Regions from separate parts of the Nonomuraea sp. NPDC001699 genome, predicted to be linked through region 1. Evidence: riboswitches for the same ligand, from Rfam matches in the RefSeq annotation. Region 1 holds a riboswitch; each other region holds the start of a gene.
What was found. A riboswitch is a leader RNA that binds a small molecule or an ion and turns the genes downstream of it on or off. The one in region 1 is predicted to bind thiamine pyrophosphate.

Region 2: linked by a shared signal. The riboswitch ahead of thiC (phosphomethylpyrimidine synthase ThiC) and the one ahead of ACWCSU_RS19140 (purine-cytosine permease family protein) in region 1 are both predicted to bind thiamine pyrophosphate.
Region 3: linked by a shared signal. The riboswitch ahead of ACWCSU_RS11990 (FAD-dependent oxidoreductase) and the one ahead of ACWCSU_RS19140 (purine-cytosine permease family protein) in region 1 are both predicted to bind thiamine pyrophosphate.

Annotation. Positions count from the first base shown of each region.
Region 1 is NZ_JBSFGF010000005.1:522,425-525,689, reverse strand. It holds gene ACWCSU_RS19145 (methylated-DNA--[protein]-cysteine S-methyltransferase) at 1-367, shown strand, start outside; gene ACWCSU_RS19140 (purine-cytosine permease family protein) at 353-1,708, opposite strand; TPP riboswitch at 1,699-1,812, opposite strand; gene ACWCSU_RS19135 (rhodanese-like domain-containing protein) at 1,864-2,187, opposite strand; gene ACWCSU_RS19130 (Fpg/Nei family DNA glycosylase) at 2,214-3,092, opposite strand; gene ACWCSU_RS19125 (TenA family protein) at 3,130-3,265, opposite strand, start outside.
Region 2 is NZ_JBSFGF010000001.1:681,637-684,901, forward strand. It holds gene ACWCSU_RS03280 (glycoside hydrolase family 95 protein) at 1-1,221, shown strand, start outside; gene ACWCSU_RS03285 (class I SAM-dependent methyltransferase) at 1,181-1,801, opposite strand; TPP riboswitch at 1,837-1,949, shown strand; gene thiC (phosphomethylpyrimidine synthase ThiC) at 1,942-3,265, shown strand, end outside.
Region 3 is NZ_JBSFGF010000003.1:392,878-396,142, forward strand. It holds gene thiE (thiamine phosphate synthase) at 1-208, opposite strand, end outside; gene ACWCSU_RS11980 (Rv2175c family DNA-binding protein) at 186-560, opposite strand; gene ACWCSU_RS11985 (NAD(P)/FAD-dependent oxidoreductase) at 591-1,760, opposite strand; TPP riboswitch at 1,813-1,929, shown strand; gene ACWCSU_RS11990 (FAD-dependent oxidoreductase) at 1,919-3,265, shown strand, end outside.

The DNA.
Region 1 (3,265 bases):
CGGGCCCGACGCCCGCCGTCTCGACCCGGTGCGCCGGGAGCTCGACGCGTACTTCTCCGGGCGGCTGCGCACGTTCGCCACGCCGGTCGACCTCGCGCTGGCCACGCCGTTCGCCCGTAGCGTGCTGCAGAAGACCATGGCCGTCCCCTACGGCACGACCACGACGTACGAGGAGATCGGCGCGAGCATCGGACGGCCGCGCGCGCTGCGCGCGGTCGGCAACGCGGTCGGCGCCAACCCCGTCTGCGTGATCGTGCCCTCCCATCGGGTGGTCCGTGAGGACGGCGAGCTCGGCGACTACGCCGGAGGCGTGGCCGCCAAGCAGCACCTGCTCAACATCGAGCGCCGCGTCTCAACGGCCCGCTGACCGGCGCAGGCCCCTGGTCAGCCCACCGGTCAGCCCACCGATCAGCAGGGTCACCAGGGCGGCGACGAGCGCGCCGCCGAGCGCGCCGTTCATCCACGTCTCCCTTGTGAAGCCGACCGCGTCGCGGGCGGCCGCCCAGAAGTCGTCCCAGCCGGCGACGGTGGGCGTCGAGGTGGTGAACCAGTAGGCGGCGAAGCCGAGCGCCCACGGCAGCAGCATCAGCCAGCGCGAGGGCGCGTCCTCGGCGGTGTTCCAGCGGGCGGCGCCGCCGAGCACGAAGTAGTCGACGGCCAGCACCGCGAACATCGGCACGAACACCGCGCCGATCACGCCGAGGAACGCGCCGTAGGAGGTGACGTCCACGACCAGGGCGATCGCGGTGGTGAGCACGCCGATCGCGGTGGAGACGACCCGCCGGTCGACCTTCGGCATGAGGTTCTGGAGCGAGACGGTGGTGGAGTAGACGTTGGCGAAGGACTGGTCGGTCTCGCGCAGCACCAGGATGCCGAAGAACAGCGCGCCCAGCGGCGCCACGACGAACGGCTGGAACACGACCATGCCGTCGGCCTGGACCGCCTGGGCGCCCGCGATGGCCACCGCGTACACGCCGAGGGCCAGGCAGGCCACCTGGGCGACGGTGTAGCCGCCGACGACGCCGGTGAAGGCGGCCCGGCTGGAGCGCGAGTGCCTGGCGAAGTCGGCGGCCATCGGCACCCACGACACCGACAGGGCGATCACGTAGTCGACGGCCGGGGCGAAGGCCGTCCACGACCCGCCCGTGTACGTCGGCGCCTCGCCCAGGAACGACACGGTGAACCAGATCAGCGACACGATCACGCCGACGGTCACGTACCGGCGCAGCAGCCTGATCGACCCGAGCGGCCAGACGGCCAGCGCGGTGGTCAGCACGCCCGCCACCACCACCCACACCTGGTACGGGACGTCCCCGAAGATGGCGTTCGCGGCCTTGGCGATCACCCAGAGCTCGAAGGCCCCCCAGCCGAGCATCTGCACGATGTTCAGCACGGACGGGACGTACGACATCTTCGCCCCGAACAGCCCGCGCAGCAGCACCATCGCCGGCCGCCCGGTCTGCGTGCCGGGAATGGCCGACAGGCCCACCATGGCGGTGCCGATGAGGCTGCCGACCACGGCGGCCGTGAGCGCGGCCACGAGGCTGAGCGGCGCGCCGCCCAGCGGGTCGATCAGGATGAGCGCCCCGGAGAAACCGAGGAGGCTGACACCGAGGTTGGCCCAGAGCGCGCCCTGGTCGAGGACGCCGAGGGTCTTGGGGGGCGCGCCGTCAAGGGTCAGCGGAACTTCGTCGACGACATGCGTCATCGCACACTCCCTACGCCGGCATTACCCGGACAGGTTCAGGCGGTCGGCAGCGGCTGTGTTGCTGCCCTCTCAGCCCGGCACCCCGAGCTCCCGCGACTATGCAGTTGGCGCCCTCATCATGCCTCAATGGCGGCGGAACCGCCACAGTGGGGCATTCAGGCCACGAACGGCTGCTGCCCGGTCTCGCTGACCATCGGACGGCGCGCGAACTCCCACGACTGCATGCCGCCGCCCACGTTGACGGCGTCGCGCCCGAGCTGGTTGAGCCACGCCGTGACCTGCATCGACCGGCCGCCCACCCGGCACACCACGTAGACGGTGCGGTCGGCGGGCACCTCCTCGACGCGGCCCTGGATCTGCGACATGGGGATGTGCACGGCCTCGGGGGCGTGGCCGGCCAGCCATTCGTCCTGTTCGCGGACGTCGAGCAGGTAGGCGTCGTCGGGAACGGCGGTGGCCTCGATCTCTGGAACGGTCATGCTTCCATCATCCCGCGCCCGGGACCCTACTTGAGCAGGCGCGACATCCGCCGGTCGGCGAGCGGCCTGCCGCCCGTCTGGCAGGTCGGGCAGTACTGGAGCGAGGAGTCGGCGAACGACACCTCGCGGATCGTGTCGCCGCACACGTCGCACGGCTGGCCCGCCCGGTTGTGCACGCGCAGCCCGGACTTCTTCTCCGCCTTGAGGTCCTTGGCCGCCAGCCCGTGCGCCCGCTCCACGGCGTCGTGCAACGTCGTCACGATGGCCTCGTGCAGGTCGGCGATCTGCGCGTCGGTCAGCGTCGCCGCGATCTTGAACGGCGACATCCTGGCGGCGTGCAGCACCTCGTCGGAGTAGGCGTTGCCGATGCCGGCGATCACCTTCTGGTCGCGCAGCAGGCCCTTGATCTGGGCACGGTTGCCGCCCACGATGCGCTTGAGCGCCTCGACGGTGAAGGCGTCGTCGAGCGGGTCGGGGCCCAGGGCGGCGACGCCCGGGACGTCCTCCGGCTTGTCGGTGACGTAGACGGCCAGCCGCTTCTGCGTGCCGGCCTCGGTCAGCTCGAACCCGGGGGCCAGGCCGTCGTCGTCGGGCGCCAGCCGTACGCGTACGGCCAGCGGCCCCTTGCCCGGCCGCACCGGCCGCGCGCCGGACAGGTCGTCACGCCAGCGCAGCCAGCCGGCGCGGGCCAGGTGGATGATCAGATGCAGGCCGTCGCAGTCGAGGTCGAGGAACTTGCCGTGCCTCGACACGCCCGTGACGGTGAGCCCGCCGAGCGCGGTGACCGGCGGGTCGAACGTCTTGAGCGCCTGGAAGGCGACGACGTCCACGCCCGCGATCGAACGGCCGACCGCCCGCTCGCGCAGGAAGTGGGTGAGCGACTCCACTTCGGGAAGTTCCGGCATGCCACCAGGGTATGGCGCGCGCCGGACCGTCACGCGACTACGGCACGTCCCAGAAGGCGAGTTCGTGGGCCATGCCCTCGGTGAACAGCGCCTCCGCCCGTACGGGGTCGGGGTCGGCCTCGTCGATCATCTGCCCGATCCGTACGGTCAGCGCCGCGAACCCGGGATCGGCG
Region 2 (3,265 bases), on a different contig from region 1:
CGACCCGGCTCGCTGCCGGCCAACCTCCAGGGGGTGTGGAACGCGTGCAACTCGCCGCCCTGGGAGTCCGACTACCACACCAACATCAACCTCCAGATGAACTACTGGCCCGCCGAGCCGGCGAACCTGGCCGAGACGGCGGTGCCGTACCAGGAGTTCGTGGCGGGGCTGCGCGCGCCCGGACGCGAGACCGCCAGGTCGATCTTCGGCACCGAGGGATGGGTGGTGCACTCCAACACCAACCCGTTCGGGTTCACGGGGGTGCACGACTGGCCCACGTCGTTCTGGATGCCGGACGCGGCCGGCTGGCTGGTGCGCCAGCTCTACGAGCGTTACCTGTTCGACGGCGACGAGGGTTACCTGCGCGGGCACGCCTACCCGGCGATGCGCGAGGCCGCCGAGTTCTGGCTGGCCAACCTGCGTCCCGACGTGCGCGACGGCAGCCTGGTCGTCTCGCCCGCCTACTCGCCCGAGCACGGCGACTTCACCGCGGGCGCGGCCATGCCGCAGCAGATCGTCCGGGACCTGTTCGCCTGCACGGCCGAGGCCGCGCGGACGCTCGGCGTGGACGCCGAGTTCGCCGGACGGCTGCGCACGGCGGCCGACCGGCTCGATCCCGGGCTGCGCGTCGGCTCCTGGGGGCAGCTCCAGGAATGGAAGGCCGACCTCGACGACCCCGCCGACCGGCACCGGCACGTCTCCCAGCTCTACGCCCTGCACCCCGGCACGCAGCTCACCGCTCCCGAGCACTTGGCGGCGGCGCGCACGACCCTCGAAGCCCGCGGCGACGGAGGCACGGGCTGGAGCATGGCCTGGAAGGTCAACTTCTGGGCCCGGCTCAAGGACGGCGACCACGCGCTGAGCATGCTGAGCGGGCAACTGCGGTCCAGCACGCTGCCGAACCTGTGGGACACGCATCCGCCGTTCCAGATCGACGGGAACCTCGGCGCGACCGCCGGGGTGGCCGAGATGCTGCTCCAGAGCCACGCCGGCGTCGTCGAGCTGCTGCCCGCGCTGCCGTCCGCCTGGCGCGCGGGCTCCTTCGACGGGCTGCGCGCCCGCGGCGGCTTCACGGTGGGCGCGACCTGGAGGGACGGCGTGCCGGCCGAGGTCAGGCTGACGTCGGCGCGCGGCGGGACCGCCCGGCTGCGCGGCCCCGGGTTCGCGCTCGACCTGGAGACTAGGGCAGGGGAGAGCTACGCGCTGTCGCCAGCACGCTGAACCAGGTGCGGTGGGTCACGCTCGACTCGTGCCAGGCGACCGCGAACCCGGCCGAGTCCAGCGCCGTGAGCAGGTCGCCGGCGTCGCGGTGGACGAACCAGCGCTCGTACTCGGTCCGGTAGGGCACCGGCTCCCACCCCTCGCCGTCGCCCAGGGCGGTGGTCAGCGCGAGCACCCCGCCGGGGCGCAGTGTCGCGTGCCAGGCGCGCAACGTCGACTCGGTCTGCTCGGACGGCACGTGCACGAGGGCCGCGGCCGACCAGATGCCGTCCAGGGACGCGGGCGCCAGCGGCGGGTGCCGCAGATCGCCCAGGACGGTGGGAACGCCTCGCCCGGCGGCGAGAGCGGCCATCCCGATCGACAGGTCCACGCCCACGGTGGACAGGCCGCGTCCGGTGAACCAGGCCGACTCGCGCCCGGGGCCGCACCCCAGGTCGGCGACCGTGGCTCCGGCGGGAAGGGATGAGGCGAACCGTTCGCGGAAGGCCGCGAACGAAGGAAGAGGGACGGTGAACCGCTCGTCGAACTGGTTCGCGATGACGTCGTAGGTGGCGGTCGTGTGCGCAATGGGATCAGACATCCCCTTGATCCTGCCACGCGCGAGGTTATGATCGCGGTGACCAACGCGGGAGCCCGGTGTGGACCGGGCTGAGAGGACGGCTGCCAGCCGCCGACCGCCAGAACCTGCTCCGGATAATGCCGGCGAAGGGAGTTTGCGCGATGAGCGACGCGCGCTTTTCCAAGATCCACATCGGTGACCTCCAGGTGCCCATGCGCGAGGTCAGGCTGTCGAACGGCACGTCGGTGCGGCTCTACGACACCTCAGGGCCGTCGCGTACCGACCGCTCGGCGTGGGGGTCCCCGGTCACCCAGCTCGGCGCCGCGCGGCGCGGGGTGGTCACCAAGGAGATGGAGTTCGTGGCCGTCCGGGAGGGCATGACGCCCGAGTTCGTACGGCAGGAGGTCGCGGCCGGCCGGGCGGTCATCCCCGCCAACGTCAACCATCCCGAGTCCGAGCCGATGGCCATCGGCAGGAACTTCCTGGTCAAGATCAACGCCAACATCGGCAACTCGGCCGTCACCTCCTCGATCGAGGAGGAGGTCGAGAAGATGACCTGGGCCACCCGCTGGGGCGCCGACACGGTCATGGACCTGTCCACCGGGCCGAACATCCACGAGACCCGCGAGCAGATCATCCGCAGCTCGCCCGTACCGGTCGGGACCGTGCCGATCTATCAGGCGCTGGAGAAGGTGGGCGGGCGTCCGGAGGCGCTGTCGTGGGAGGTCTACCGCGACACGCTGATCGAGCAGTGCGAGCAGGGCGTCGACTACGTGACGGTGCACGCGGGCGTGCGGCTGGCGCACGTGCCGCTGACCGTCCGCCGCAGGACCGGCATCGTCTCGCGGGGCGGTGCGATCATGGCCGCCTGGTGCCTGGCCCACCACCGCGAGAGCTTCCTGTACGAGCACTTCGACGAGATGTGCGCCCTGCTGGCCCGCTACGACGTGACGTTCTCGCTGGGCGACGGCCTGCGCCCGGGGTCGATCGCGGACGCCAACGACGAGGCCCAGTTCGCCGAGCTGCGCACCCTGGGCGAGCTGACCAAGGTCGCGCACGCGCACGACGTGCAGGTGATGATCGAGGGCCCCGGCCACGTGCCCATGCACAAGATCAAGGAGAACGTCGACCTGCAGCGCGAGCTCTGCGACGACGTGCCGTTCTACACCCTCGGCCCGCTCGTCACCGACATCGCACCCGGCTACGACCACATCACCTCGGGCATCGGCGCCGCCATGATCGCCTGGTACGGCACCGCCATGCTCTGCTACGTCACCCCCAAGGAGCACCTGGGCCTGCCGAACCGGGACGACGTCAAGACCGGCGTGATCACGTACAAGATCGCGGCGCACGCGGCGGACCTGGCCAAGGGCCACCCGCAGGCCCAGGCATGGGACGACGCGCTCTCGGAGGCCCGGTTCGAGTTCCGCTGGGAGGACCAGTTCGACCTGTCGCTCGACCCGGACACCGCCCGCGCCTTCCACG
Region 3 (3,265 bases), on a different contig from region 1:
CCAGCAGCTTGCCGTGCCGGTCGCAGGCGTCGCGGAAGACTTCCAGGAGCGCGAGTTCTTCGCGTGCCTCCAGGCCCTTCTCCCGCAGCTGGATGATGTCCACGCCGCCGGCCAGCACCGCATCGAGGAACTCTGCCAGGTCGCCGCGGTCGCGGCGGCCGTCGGTGCAGAGATAGAGGCGGGCCTCAGAAACCGAGGGCCTGGGCACGCCGCTTGACCTCCGTGTGACGGCCGGCCTTGATCGCCTCGATGGGCGACCCCGGCAGGGACTCGTCTGGGGTGAAGAGCCAGCGCAGCGACTCCACGTCGTCGTAGCCGGCGTCGAGCAACACGGTCAGTGTGCCGGGCAGGCCCTTCATCACGTCCTTCCCGTCGAGGAACACCGCGGGCACCTGCGGCCCGCCGCCGCCGCGGCGTACGCCGAGCAGCTTGTGGTCCTTGAGGAGTTGCTTGGCCCGCCCGATCGAAAGGTCGAGGCGTGAGGCCACTTCGGGGAGAGTGAGCCACTCGTCGACGAGCTGGTCGGTCTCCCGGTCGATCTGTGCAACAGAAAGCGTCACGAAACCACAACTACCACATGCCGTCCTTGCTCAAACAACACAATCCCGTAGGGGGACCTCTGGATCTACCAGGCGTTCTGTGTCGAGGCGGTGACCGCCTTCGATGATCCTACGGCCCTGCACGTAGTCCCGGGGCCGGTCGACGGCGAGCACCGCGGCGAGGGTGTCGCCCGAGGTCAGCCAGACGGCCGACCACTTGCCCTCGGGCTCGCCCCGGTAGACCAGGCGGTCGCCGGAGGGATGGTGGCCGATGTACTGGACCATGTGGCCGAACTGCTCGGACCAGAAGTAGGGCGCCGGATCGTAGACGGCCTCCTCGCCCAGCAGGGTCGCGGCGGCGACCTCAGGCGAGCCGAGCGCGGTGTCCCAGTGCTCGACGCGGAGCCGGGTGCCGTAGCGGCGCGACCACCAGGCGGCGCAGTCGCCGGCCGCGACCACACCCGGCATGGACGTGCGCAGGTGCTCGTCGGTGACGACGCCGTTGTGCAGGTCGATGTCGGAACCGGCCAGCCATTCGATGGCGGGCCGCACGCCGATGCCGGTGACGACCACGTGGGCCTGGACGAACTCGCCGCCCACCAGCCGTACGCCGCCCTCGTCCACCTCGTCGACCATGGTGTTCAGGCGCAGGTCGATGCCGTCGTACCAGTGCAGGGTGCGGGCGCCGATCTCCGGGCCCACGGCGTTGGCCAGCGGGGTGGGGCCGGCCTCGATCACGGTCACCGTGCAACCGGCCTTGCGGGCGGCGGTGGCGACCTCGGCGCCGATCCAGCCCGCGCCGATGATCGCGACGTGCGCCCCGGCCACCAGCCCGGCGCGCAGCTCGTGGGCGTCGTCGAGGGTGCGCAGGACGTGCTGGGGGCCGTCGCCGGGCACGGTGATCGGCTCGGCGCCGGTGGCGATCACCAGGCCGTCATAGCCGAGCTCGCCCTCGGTCGTCTCCAGGACGCCCTGGCGCAGGGCCTTGGCGGTGACGCCGGGCCAGAAGTCGATCTCCAGCGCGTCGAGGTCGGCCTCCAGGAAGCTGGAGTCGGCGGCGCCCGACAGGACGGCCTTGGACAGAGGCGGGCGGTCGTAGGGCCGATGGCGCTCCTGGCCGATCAGCGTGATCCGTCCGGTGAAGCCGCGCCCGCGCAGCGCCTCGGCGCTCCGCAGCCCGGCCAGGCCCGCTCCCACCACTACGACATGGTTCACGTTCATGACCATAACGGGGGCCGTGCCGGCGCGTCGCACCGAGGCCGTAGGCTGGGAGGGCAAGACGCGCGGGAGTCCGGCCGTCACCGGGCTGAGAGGAAGGCTTGAACGGGCCTTCGACCGCAAGACACCTGATCCGGATCATGCCGGCGAAGGGAGCGCGGATGAATGTGATCGTGGGCGGCGGGGTCGTCGGGTTGTCGATCGCCTGGCGGCTGGCCCGAGCGGGGTCGCCCGTCACGGTGGTCGACCCGGCCCCGGGCCGCGGGGCCTCCTACGCGGCGGCCGGGATGCTCGCCCCCGTCAGCGAGGTCGCCTACACCGAGGAGCCGCTGCTGCGGCTGGGGGCCGCGTCGCTGAACCGGTGGCCGTCCTTCGCGGCCGAGCTGGCCGCCGACGCGGGGCTGGACGACGGGTCTGCCGCAGGCTTCGCCACAGGGCTCGCCGGTGGCACCGGCTCGGGCTTCGGCGCGGGGCTCGCCAGTGGGTCCGGCGCGGGATTCGGCGGCGGGTTCGGGCGGGTGGCCGGGGAGGCGGGGTCGATGGAGGCCGCGCGCCGGGGGCTCGACCTGCGCGCCGACGGCACGCTCGACGTCGCCTTCGGGGCCGACGACCTCGCGGCGCTCGACGACCTGGCGGCGTTCATGGACAAGCTGGGGCTCCGGGTGGAGCGGCTGACCGGGCGCGAGTGCCGCCGCCTGGAGCCCATGCTGGCCCCGTCGGTGCGCGGCGGGCTGCTGGCCCCCGGTGACGCCTGGGTCGACCCGCGCCGCGTCACGGCGGCGCTGCTGGCCGCGCTCGACCGGCTGGGCGTGCCCCTGGTGCGGGCGCGGGTGACCGGGCTGCTGCGCGACGGCGACACCACGACCGGCACTGGGACCGACGCTGGGATCGGTGCTGGGACCGGCGCTGGGATCGGGGCGATGACCGGGGCCGCGGCGGGTGCCGTGATCGGTGTGCGCCTCGAACCCGACCCGGGTCAGCCTGGCGCCGCCGTGCGGGAGATCGCGGCCGATCGCGTGGTGCTGGCCGCCGGGGCGTGGAGCGGAGAACTGGCCGGCGTGCCGGTACGGCCGATCAAGGGACAGATCATGCGGTTGCGCTCGCCGCAGCCGCTGCTCGGGCGGTGCGTACGCGGGATGGTGCACGGCGCCCCCGTCTACCTCGTCCCCAGGGGCGACGGCGAGCTGGTGCTCGGGGCCACGCAGGAGGAGCTGGGGTTCGACACCCGGGTGACCGCCGGCGGGCTCTACGAGCTGCTGCGGGACGCCAGGGAGCTGGTGCCGGGCGTCACCGAGCTGGAGGTCGCCGACGTGGTCGCCGGGCTGCGGCCGGGCACCCCCGACAACCTGCCGATCATCGGGCCGGGCGCGGCTCCCGGGCTGGTGCTGGCGACCGGCCACCACCGGGGCGGGGTCCTGCTGGCCCCCCTCACGGCGGCCCTGGTCACAGCAACCCTCACGACACCTGCCGGGGCGACACCGTCCCCTGCGACCCCCACCACGGTGACG